One region of the Streptomyces sp. NPDC046261 genome, then DNA from elsewhere that is predicted to be linked to it. Evidence: riboswitches for the same ligand, from Rfam matches in the RefSeq annotation. Region 1 holds a riboswitch; each other region holds the start of a gene.
The links. Region 1 has a riboswitch for thiamine pyrophosphate ahead of ABZ956_RS03910 (thiamine ABC transporter substrate-binding protein). Riboswitches for the same ligand answer to the same signal wherever they lie in the genome.
Positions count from the first base shown of each region.

Region 1 (3,268 bases):
CATCTACAAGCCCGTCTTCCTCGGCGTGATCGTTCTCGCCGTGGTGGTCGGGCTGTGGGAGCTGACCTCCCGGCTCGCCGAGCGCAAGGCCATCAGGGCACCCCTGGTGCCGCTGGCCATCGGCGGCGCCGCGATGACCGTCGCGGGCTATGTCAACGGCCCCGAGGGCGCGTGGGTGGCCATGGCCTTCACCGCGCTCGCCGTGCTGGTGTGGCGGATGACCGAGCCGCCGGACGACTACCTCAAGGACGTCACCGCCGGCATCTTCGCGGCGTTCTACGTGCCGTTCCTCGCCACCTTCGTGGCGCTGATGCTCGCGGCGGAGGACGGCGCCTGGCGGGTGCTGACCTTCCTCATCCTGACGGTCGTCAGCGACACCGGGGCCTACGCGGTGGGCTGGCGGTTCGGCAAGCACAAGCTCGCCCCGCGCATCAGCCCCGGCAAGACCCGTGAGGGACTCCTCGGCGCCGTGGCGTTCGCGATGGTGGCGGGCGCCCTGTGCATGCACTTCCTGATCGACGACGGCGTGTGGTGGGAGGGGCTGCTGCTCGGCCTCGCGGTCGCCGTCAGCGCCACCCTGGGCGATCTCGGCGAGTCGATGATCAAGCGGGACCTGGGCATCAAGGACATGGGCGCCCTGCTGCCCGGCCACGGAGGGATCATGGACCGGCTGGACTCGCTGCTGCCGACGGCGCCGGTGGTGTGGCTGCTGATGGTGGTGTTCGTGGGCTCCGCCTAGATCGATCAGGGCCCGGGAGCGGGCCAGGTACCCTGGAAGGGCTCGTCGCTGCGCGGCGGGCCCTTTTCCGGCCCCGCGCACGCGGGGGTGCCCCCTTCAGAAACCTCCGGGTTCCGGCATGTCCTGCCGCTGGCTCCGCGATCGCGGAGATCATCCGCTCTCGTCGCAATGAGGAGTTTTCGCTCATGGCCCCCGCGCCTGGAGAACTGACGTTCGTCGCCCCCCGCGGGGCCAAGCTGCCCCCGCGGCACCTTGCCGACCTCACCCCCGCCGAGCGCCGCGAGGCCGTCGCCGCGATCGGCGAGAAGCCGTTCCGCGCCAAGCAGCTCTCCCAGCACTACTTCGCCCGGTACGCGCACGACCCGGCGTCCTGGACGGACATCCCGGCCGCCGCCCGCGAGAAGCTCGCGGGCGAGCTGCTGCCGGACCTGATGAGCGTCGTGCGGCACATCTCGTGCGACAGCGACACCACCCGCAAGACCCTGTGGCGCCTGCACGACGGCAAGCTCGTCGAGTCCGTGCTGATGCGCTACCCCGACCGGGTCACCATGTGCATCAGCTCCCAGGCGGGCTGCGGCATGAACTGCCCGTTCTGCGCCACCGGCCAGGCGGGCCTGGACCGCAACCTGTCGACGGCCGAGATCGTGCACCAGATCGTCGACGGCATGCGCGCCCTGCGCGACGGCGAGGTCCCCGGCGGCCCCGCGCGCCTGTCCAACATCGTCTTCATGGGCATGGGCGAGCCGCTGGCGAACTACAAGCGCGTCGTCGGTGCCATCCGCCGGCTCACCGACCCCGAGCCCGACGGCCTGGGCCTGTCCCAGCGCGGCATCACCGTCTCCACGGTGGGCCTGGTCCCGGCGATGCACCGCTTCGCCGACGAGGGCTTCAAGTGCCGGCTCGCCGTCTCGCTGCACGCGCCGGACGACGAGCTGCGCGACACCCTCGTGCCGGTCAACACCCGCTGGAAGGTCCGCGAGGTCCTCGACGCCGCCTGGGAGTACGCGGAGAAGTCCGGCCGCCGCATCTCCATCGAGTACGCCCTGATCCGCGACATCAACGACCAGGCGTGGCGCGGTGACCTGCTCGGCAGGCTCCTCAAGGGCAAGCGGGTGCACGTCAACCTCATCCCGCTCAACCCCACCCCCGGCTCGAAGTGGACGGCGTCCCGGCCGGAGGACGAGCGGGCCTTCGTCGAGGCGATCGCGGCCCACGGCGTGCCCGTGACCGTGCGGGACACACGCGGCCAGGAGATCGACGGGGCGTGCGGCCAGCTGGCCGCCACCGAGCGCTGATACTGTCCCTCTGCATCAGCTCGTACAAATGAACAATCCGACAGGGGAGCGCAGCAAGCGCTGAGAGTGCGGCACAGCCCGCAGACCCTCGGACCTGATCCGGGTCATACCGGCGTAGGGAGTCAGCACCACCATGAACACCAACCTTCGGCGTGCCCTCGGCGCGGCCGCCGTCGCCGCGCTCGGCCTGCCCGCGCTGGCCGCCTGCGGCGGATCGGACGACAAGGGCTCCGACGGGTCGAAGAGCAAGACGGTCACCCTCGTCTCGCACGATTCGTTCCTCGCCTCCGACGCCGTGCTGAAGGCGTTCACCGAGCAGACCGGCTACACCGTCAAGGTCCTCAAGAGCGGTGACGCCGGCCGGGCCGTCAACCAGGCGATCCTCTCCAAGAGCCACCCGCAGGGCGACGTCTTCTTCGGCGTCGACAACACCTTGCTCTCCCGCGCGCTCGACAACGGCCTGTTCACGCCGTACGAGGCCAAGGGCCTGGACCGCGTCCCGAAGGAGCTCCAGGCCGACGCCGCCGAGCACCGGGTCACGCCCGTCGACACCGGCGACATCTGCGTCAACTACGACCGCGCCTACTTCGCGGACCACAAGCTGGCCCCGCCGCGGTCCTTCGACGACCTGATCAAGCCGGAGTACAAGAACCTCCTGGTCACCGAGAACGCCGCGACCTCCTCGCCCGGTCTGGCCTTCCAGCTCGCCACCGTCGCCAAGTACGGCGACGACGGCTGGAAGGACTACTGGAAGAAGCTCAAGGACAACGGCGTCGAGGTCGTCGACGGCTGGGAGCAGGCCTACAACGACCGCTTCTCCGGCTCCGCCGCCGGCCGGAAGGCCAAGGGCGACAAGCCCCTGGTCGTCTCCTACGCCTCCAGCCCGCCCGCCGAGGTCCTCGGCGTGAAGCCGGCGCCCGAGGAGGGGCCGACCGGGGTGGCGACGGGCACCTGCTTCCGGCAGATCGAGTTCGCGGGCCTGCTCAAGGGCGCCAAGAACACCGAGGGCGGCAAGGCCCTGATCGACTTCCTGCTGAGCAGGACGTTCCAGGAGGACATGCCCCTCCAGATGTTCGTCAAGCCGGCCAACCAGGACGCCAGGCTGCCCGAGGTCTTCACCAAGTACGGCGCGCGGATCGACAAGCCCGAGACGCTCGCGCCCGAGAAGATCGCCAAGAACCGCGACCAGTGGGTCAAGGAATGGTCCTCGCTCGTCCTGAAGTAGGTCCCGAAG
Region 1 covers NZ_JBEYZU010000001.1:842,219-845,486, forward strand. Annotated here, with positions in the region: gene ABZ956_RS03900 (phosphatidate cytidylyltransferase) at 1-739, shown strand, start outside; gene rlmN (23S rRNA (adenine(2503)-C(2))-methyltransferase RlmN) at 925-2,034, shown strand; TPP riboswitch at 2,067-2,172, shown strand; gene ABZ956_RS03910 (thiamine ABC transporter substrate-binding protein) at 2,168-3,259, shown strand.

Region 2 (3,268 bases), on a different contig from region 1:
ACCCCCCAGCTCGGCTACTCCCGGCCCGGCTTCTCCAGCCCCGACAGCGACCCGTCCCCGTCCACCCGTGCGGGCTTCACCAGCCCGGATTTCACGAGCCCCGAGTTCGGCGGCAAGGACCACCGGCCCGAATAGGCCGGTGGTCCACCGGTCGGTTCAGTCCGCGATCGGCAGATATACGCGATTTCCCGAGGCCGCGAACTCCTTGGACTTCTGCGCCATTCCGGCCTGCGGATCAATGGCTTCCCCGGCGGCGACGGCAAGATCTCCCCCGTGCTCACGGCGAATGTCCTGCGAGATCTTCATCGAACAGAACTTGGGTCCGCACATCGAGCAGAAGTGCGCCGTCTTCGCCGGCTCGGCCGGAAGCGTCTCGTCGTGGAAGGCGCGGGCCGTCTCCGGGTCCAGGGCCAGATTGAACTGGTCCTCCCAGCGGAATTCGAAACGCGCGTCGGAGAGGGCGTCGTCCCACTCCTGCGCCCCCGGGTGGCCCTTGGCGAGATCCGCCGCATGCGCGGCGATCTTGTAGGTGATGACGCCGGTCTTCACGTCGTCGCGGTCCGGCAGGCCCAGGTGCTCCTTGGGCGTGACGTAGCAGAGCATCGCCGTGCCCCACCAGGCGATCATCGCCGCGCCGATCCCCGAGGTGATGTGGTCGTACGCCGGTGCGACGTCCGTCGTCAGGGGGCCGAGCGTGTAGAACGGGGCCTCCTCGCAGATCTCCTGCTGGAGGTCGATGTTCTCCTTGATCTTGTGCATCGGGACATGGCCCGGGCCCTCGATCATCGTCTGCACGTGGTGACGCTTGGCGATCCGGTTGAGCTCGCCGAGCGTCCTCAGCTCCGCGAACTGCGCCTCGTCGTTCGCGTCCGCGATCGAGCCGGGGCGCAGACCGTCGCCCAGGGAGTACGTGACGTCGTACGCGGCGAGGATCTCGCAGAGCTCCTCGAAGTTCTCGTACAGGAACGACTCCTTGTGGTGCGCCAGGCACCACGCGGCCATGATCGAGCCGCCGCGCGAGACGATGCCGGTCTTGCGGCGGGCGGTCAGCGGGACGTAGCGCAGCAGCACGCCGGCGTGGACGGTCATGTAGTCGACGCCCTGCTCGGCCTGCTCGATGACCGTGTCCTTGTAGATCTCCCAGGACAGTTCCTCGGCCTTGCCGTCGACCTTCTCCAGGGCCTGGTAGAGCGGGACGGTGCCGATGGGGACGGGGGAGTTGCGCAGCACCCACTCGCGGGTGGTGTGGATGTTGCGGCCGGTGGAGAGGTCCATGACCGTGTCGGCGCCCCAGCGGGTCGCCCACGTCATCTTCTCCACCTCCTCCTCGATGGAGGAGGTGACGGCGGAGTTGCCGATGTTGGCGTTCACCTTGACCAGGAACTTCTTGCCGATGATCATCGGCTCGATCTCCGGGTGGTTCACGTTCGCCGGGAGCACGGCGCGCCCGGCCGCGATCTCCTCGCGGACCGTCTCGGGGGAGACGTTCTCGCGGAGGGCGACGTACTCCATCTCCTCGGTGATCTCACCGCGGCGGGCGTACGCGAGCTGGGTCACCGCGGCGCCGCCACGGCCCCGGCGGGGCTGGCGGGGGCGGCCGGGGAAGACGGCGTCGAGGTTCTTCAGGCCGCCGCGGGGCGAGGTGTGCTTGATGCCGTCGTCCTCCGGGCGCATGGGGCGCCCGGCGTACTCCTCGGTGTCGCCGCGGCCGATGATCCAGTTCTCCCGGAGCGGGAGAAGACCGCGCCGTACGTCCGTTTCGACTGCCGGATCGGTGTACGGGCCTGATGTGTCGTACAGCTGTACGTCCTGGCCGTTGGTGAGGTGGACCCGCCGCACCGGGACCCTGAGGTCCGGCCGCGAGCCGGTCACGTAGTCCTTGTGCCAGCCGATCTCCCGGCCGGTTTCGGACGTGCGTGCATCCTGCGAGGTCATGAGACCAGTCTCCCTACGCCGGCATTACCCGGTAACAGGTTCGGCGGTCGACGCAGCGGCGTCCGTACGTGCTTCGTACGGAGGTCAGCGCCCTCTCAGCCCGGTGCTCCGAGCTCCCGCGATTGCAAAAGGTGGCACCACGCTAGCGCCTTCCGGCGCGGGGCGGCCAGGGGGGCTTGCGATGATCGGGGGGTGACCCCCACTGACCACAGCTCCCCCACCCCCCACGCACACGGCCATGCCCACGGGCACGGCCACTCCCACAGCCACGGCCCCGCGACACCCGTTTCGGCGCATCTGCGCAAGGTGATCGCGGCGGTGCTCATCCCCTTCGCGGCCGCCGTCGTGACCGGCCTGATAGTCCTCTGGCCCGGCGGCGCCCCACCTCATCAGCACACCGGCGTGGGCCTCGACCAGAAGACCGAGTCGGGACGGGTGGTGAAGATCGAGGAGTTCGACTGCCCGAAGTCCGGCGGACAGCCGCCAGGGCAGCAGCAGGCACCACCCGGTGCGCCGCCCGCCGACCGCGGACCGTGCGAGAAGGCCACGATCGAGGTGGCCTCGGGCCCCGACAAGGGGAAGACCTTCACGGAGGTCGTACAGCCGAGCGCCTCCCGCCGCTATGACGTCGGACAGAAGGTGGTCCTGGCGTTCGCGCCGAAGGCACCCGAAAATCTGCGCTATTCGGTCACGGACGTGGACCGGACCTTCCCGATGGCGCTGCTCGCGGTCGTCTTCGCGCTCGCGGTCGTGGTGGTGGGGCGGCTGCGCGGGCTCTTCGCGCTGATCGCGCTGGTGATCAGCTTCGGGGTGCTGACGCTGTTCATCCTGCCCGCGATCCTCCAGGGCTCGAATCCGCTGCTGGTCGCCGTGATCGGCGGCAGCGCGATCATGCTGATCGCGCTGTACATGTGCCATGGACTCACGGCCCGGACCTCCGTGGCCGTGCTGGGCACGCTCATGTCCCTGCTGGTCATCGGCCTGCTGGGGTCGCTGTTCATCGAGTGGGCCCATCTGACGGGCAACACCGACGACCAGACGGGCCTGGTCCACGGGCTGTATCCGGAGATCGAGATCCGCGGCCTGCTGCTGGCCGGCATCATCATCGGCTCACTGGGCGTGCTCGACGACGTGACCGTCACCCAGACCTCGGCGGTGTGGGAGCTGAAGGACGCGGATCCCACCGCGAATTGGCGCAAACTGTACGGCTCGGCGATGCGCATCGGCCGGGACCACATCGCGTCCGTGGTGAACACGCTGGTCCTGGCCTACGCCGGAGCCTCTCTGCCGTTGCTGTTGCTGTTCTCGATCGCGGACAGTGGGGTGGGGACGG
Region 2 covers NZ_JBEYZU010000002.1:194,271-197,538, reverse strand. Annotated here, with positions in the region: gene ABZ956_RS05195 (hypothetical protein) at 1-135, shown strand, start outside; gene thiC (phosphomethylpyrimidine synthase ThiC) at 157-1,935, opposite strand; TPP riboswitch at 1,929-2,065, opposite strand; gene ABZ956_RS05185 (YibE/F family protein) at 2,128-3,268, shown strand, end outside.
Region 2: another riboswitch for thiamine pyrophosphate. It lies ahead of thiC (phosphomethylpyrimidine synthase ThiC); the one in region 1 lies ahead of ABZ956_RS03910 (thiamine ABC transporter substrate-binding protein).

Region 3 (3,268 bases), on a different contig from region 1:
TTCCGCGATGTCGGGGAGGTTGAGCCAGGCGGGGACGAGAGCATCGATCTTTGCGTCAATCTCGGTCACGGGACAAGCCTGCCATCCGGGACTGACAGCCGGTAGCCGGGTTGACCCGAGCCGGGCCCAGAACCCCCGTGGACATCACCCCACCGGGCGCTCAGAGCGCGGCGGACTTCAGCGGAATCGAGGCGTCCGCCGCCTTCGCGCGGTCCAGGGCGGCGCCCTTCTCGATGAGCTTGCGCCCCTGGGCGAGGTCGCGCGGCCGCCCCACGGCCAGCAGGGCCACCAGGACGCCCGAGCGCAGCCAGCACACCGTCCAGGCCGCTCCGGAGGGGTTGCCGCGCCAGATGAGCTCGTCGGCGCCCGCGTGGTGGCCCGCGTACTGCACGAAGCGCCCGAACTGCTCGGACCAGAAGTAGGGCACCGGGTCGTACACCGGGCTCTCGGCGGGTCCGTGGACGATGTTCTCGGCGACGGTCCGCGGCCCCTGCAGGGCGTTGTCCCAGTGGTGCACCAGCAGCCGCTCGCCGTAGCGGGCGGAGGGGAAGGAGGCGCAGTCGCCGACCGCGTAGACGTCCGGCAGGCAGGTGCGCAGCCGGTCGTCGGTGACGACGGAGTGGTCGGGGGCGAGCTCGATGCCCGAGCCGGCCAGCCAGGCCGTCGCGGGCCGCGCCCCGATGCCGACGACCACCGCGTCCGCGGGCAGGCGGGTGCCGTCGGCGAGGAGGACCGCGCCCGGCTCGACGGCGGCCACGCGCGCGCCCGTGAGGAGCCGGGCCCCGCTGTGGGCGTACCACTCGGCCATGTGGGCGGCGACCTCGGGCGGCATGGCGCCCGCCAGCGGCCGGTCCGCGGCCTCGACGACGGTCACCCGGCAGCCGGCCTCGCGCGCGGCGGTCGCCAGCTCCGCGCCGATCCAGCCGGCCCCGACCGCGACCACGTCGCGCTGCCCGGCCAGGACCGGGCGCAGCCGCTCCGCGTCGTCGACGGTGCGCAGCACGTGGACGCCCGGCCGGCCCTCGGCGCCGGGCAGGGTGATCGGCTCGGCGCCGGTGGCGATGACCAGCACGTCGTACGGGACCGGGCCGCGCCGCGTCTGCAGGACGTGGTCGTCCGCGCGCAGGCCGGTGACCTCCAGGCCGAGCTCGAGGTCGATGCCGAGCGAGTCGAAGTCCACCTCGAAGGCGGATCCCTCCGCCCTGCCGAGCAGCACGGCCTTGGACAGCGGCGGCCGGTCGTACGGCCGGTGGGGCTCGGCGCCCAGCAGGGAGATCGCGCCGTTCCAGCCCTGCTCGCGCAGGGCGACCGCGGTCTGCACGCCGGCCATGCCCGCGCCGACGATGACGACGCGCCGGTCACCAGGGGGATTCGTCTGCTCGCTCACCCGATCAACTGTAGGGCGACGGCCCGCGTCTGTCGGAGCACCGCGTGAGGAGACCTCTGACACAGCGTCACGAGGTTTGTCCCGCCTCACCCGCCTCGTCCGGGGGCGCGTTCCGGCGCCCGTCCGGCCGCCGGCACGGCGCGGCCGCCCTTCCGGCCGGTCCGCGGCGCGTACTAGGGTGGCCGCTGCACGCACTCGCGGGAGCCCGGACGCACCGGGCTGAGAGGGAGGCTGGACGGCCTCCGACCGTACGAACCTGATCCGGGTCATGCCGGCGAAGGGAGGGGCTGGACGCCCATGCACGCGCATCGCACCCCCGCGCACCGTTCCTGCGACGTCCTCGTCATCGGCGGCGGCGTCATCGGCCTGGTCACGGCGTGGCGCGCCGCCCAGCGCGGCCTGCGCACCGCCGTCGTGGACCCGGCGCCCGGCGGCGGGGCGGCGCGGGTGGCGGCCGGGATGCTGGCCGCCGTCACCGAGCTGCACTACGGCGAGCAGACGCTGCTCGCCCTCAATCTGGCGTCCGCGCGGCGCTATCCGCAGTTCACGGCCGAGCTGGAGGAGGCCAGCGGCCAGGACACCGGCTACCGCGCCTGCGGCACGCTCGCCGTCGCCCTCGACGCCGACGACCGGGCGCACCTGCGGGAGCTGCACGCCCTGCAGCAGCGCTCGGGCCTGGAGTCGCAGTGGCTGACGGGGCGCGAGTGCCGCCGGCTGGAGCCGATGCTCGCACCCGGCGTACGCGGCGGGCTGCACGCGCTCGGCGACCACCAGACCGACCCCCGGCGGCTCGCGCGGGCCCTGCTGACGGCCTGTGAGCGGGCCGGGGTGGTCTTCCACCGGACGGAGGCCGTCCGGGCCCTCCTCGCCGCGGGCCGGGCCACCGGGGCCGAGCTCGCGGACGGCACCCGCGTCGCCGCCGGGCAGACGGTGCTGGCGGCGGGCAGCCTCAGCGGCCGTCTCGCGGGCCTGCCCGAGGACGTGCTGCCGCCCGTCCGCCCGGTCAAGGGCCAGATCCTGCGGCTGCGCGTACCGGCCTCCCACCGGCCGTTCCTCTCCCGGACGGTACGGGCGGTCGTCCGCGGCGGCCCGGTGTACCTGGTGCCGCGCGAGAACGGCGAGCTGGTCGTCGGCGCGACGACCGAGGAACTGGGCTGGGACACCACCGTGACGGCCGGCGGCGTCTACGAGCTGCTGCGCGACGCCCACGAGCTGGTGCCCGGCATCACCGAGCTGCCCCTGGTGGAGACCCTCGCGGGGCTGCGCCCGGGGTCCCCCGACAACGCCCCGCTGCTCGGACCGACCGAGCTGCCGGGGCTGCACACGGCCACCGGGCACCACCGCAACGGCGTGCTGCTCACGCCCGTCACCGGTGACGTGATGGCCGAGGTCCTGACCACCGGGCGGCTGCCCGAGGCGGCCCGCCCCTTCTCCCCCCGACGCTTCACCCCCGCATTCCAGGAGCAGTCCGCATGACCGGCAGCGAAGTCGCCACCCCTTCCCTCAGCGTCAGCGTCAACGGAGCGCCCCGTGCCGTCCCCGCGGGGACGACCCTCGGCGCTCTCGTCGCGACGCTCACCGACGCGCGCGGCGGCGTCGCCGCCGCCGTCAACGAAGCCGTCGTGCCCCGGGGCCGGTGGCAGGAGACCGTGCTCGGCGAGGGTGACCGCGTCGAGGTCCTCACCGCGGTGCAGGGGGGCTGATCAGCACAGATGGCAGACGATCTGCTCACCGTCGCGGACACTTCCTTCACCTCCCGGCTGATCATGGGCACGGGCGGCGCCCCGAGCCTCGACGTGCTCGAGCGCGCGCTGATCGCCTCCGGGACCGAGCTGACCACGGTCGCCATGCGCCGCCTCGACGCGACCGTGCGGGGTTCGG
Region 3 covers NZ_JBEYZU010000004.1:197,808-201,075, forward strand. Annotated here, with positions in the region: gene ABZ956_RS10250 (Rv2175c family DNA-binding protein) at 1-69, opposite strand, end outside; gene ABZ956_RS10255 (FAD-dependent oxidoreductase) at 161-1,387, opposite strand; TPP riboswitch at 1,575-1,687, shown strand; gene thiO (glycine oxidase ThiO) at 1,685-2,863, shown strand; gene thiS (sulfur carrier protein ThiS) at 2,860-3,090, shown strand; gene ABZ956_RS10270 (thiazole synthase) at 3,100-3,268, shown strand, end outside.
Region 3: another riboswitch for thiamine pyrophosphate. It lies ahead of thiO (glycine oxidase ThiO); the one in region 1 lies ahead of ABZ956_RS03910 (thiamine ABC transporter substrate-binding protein).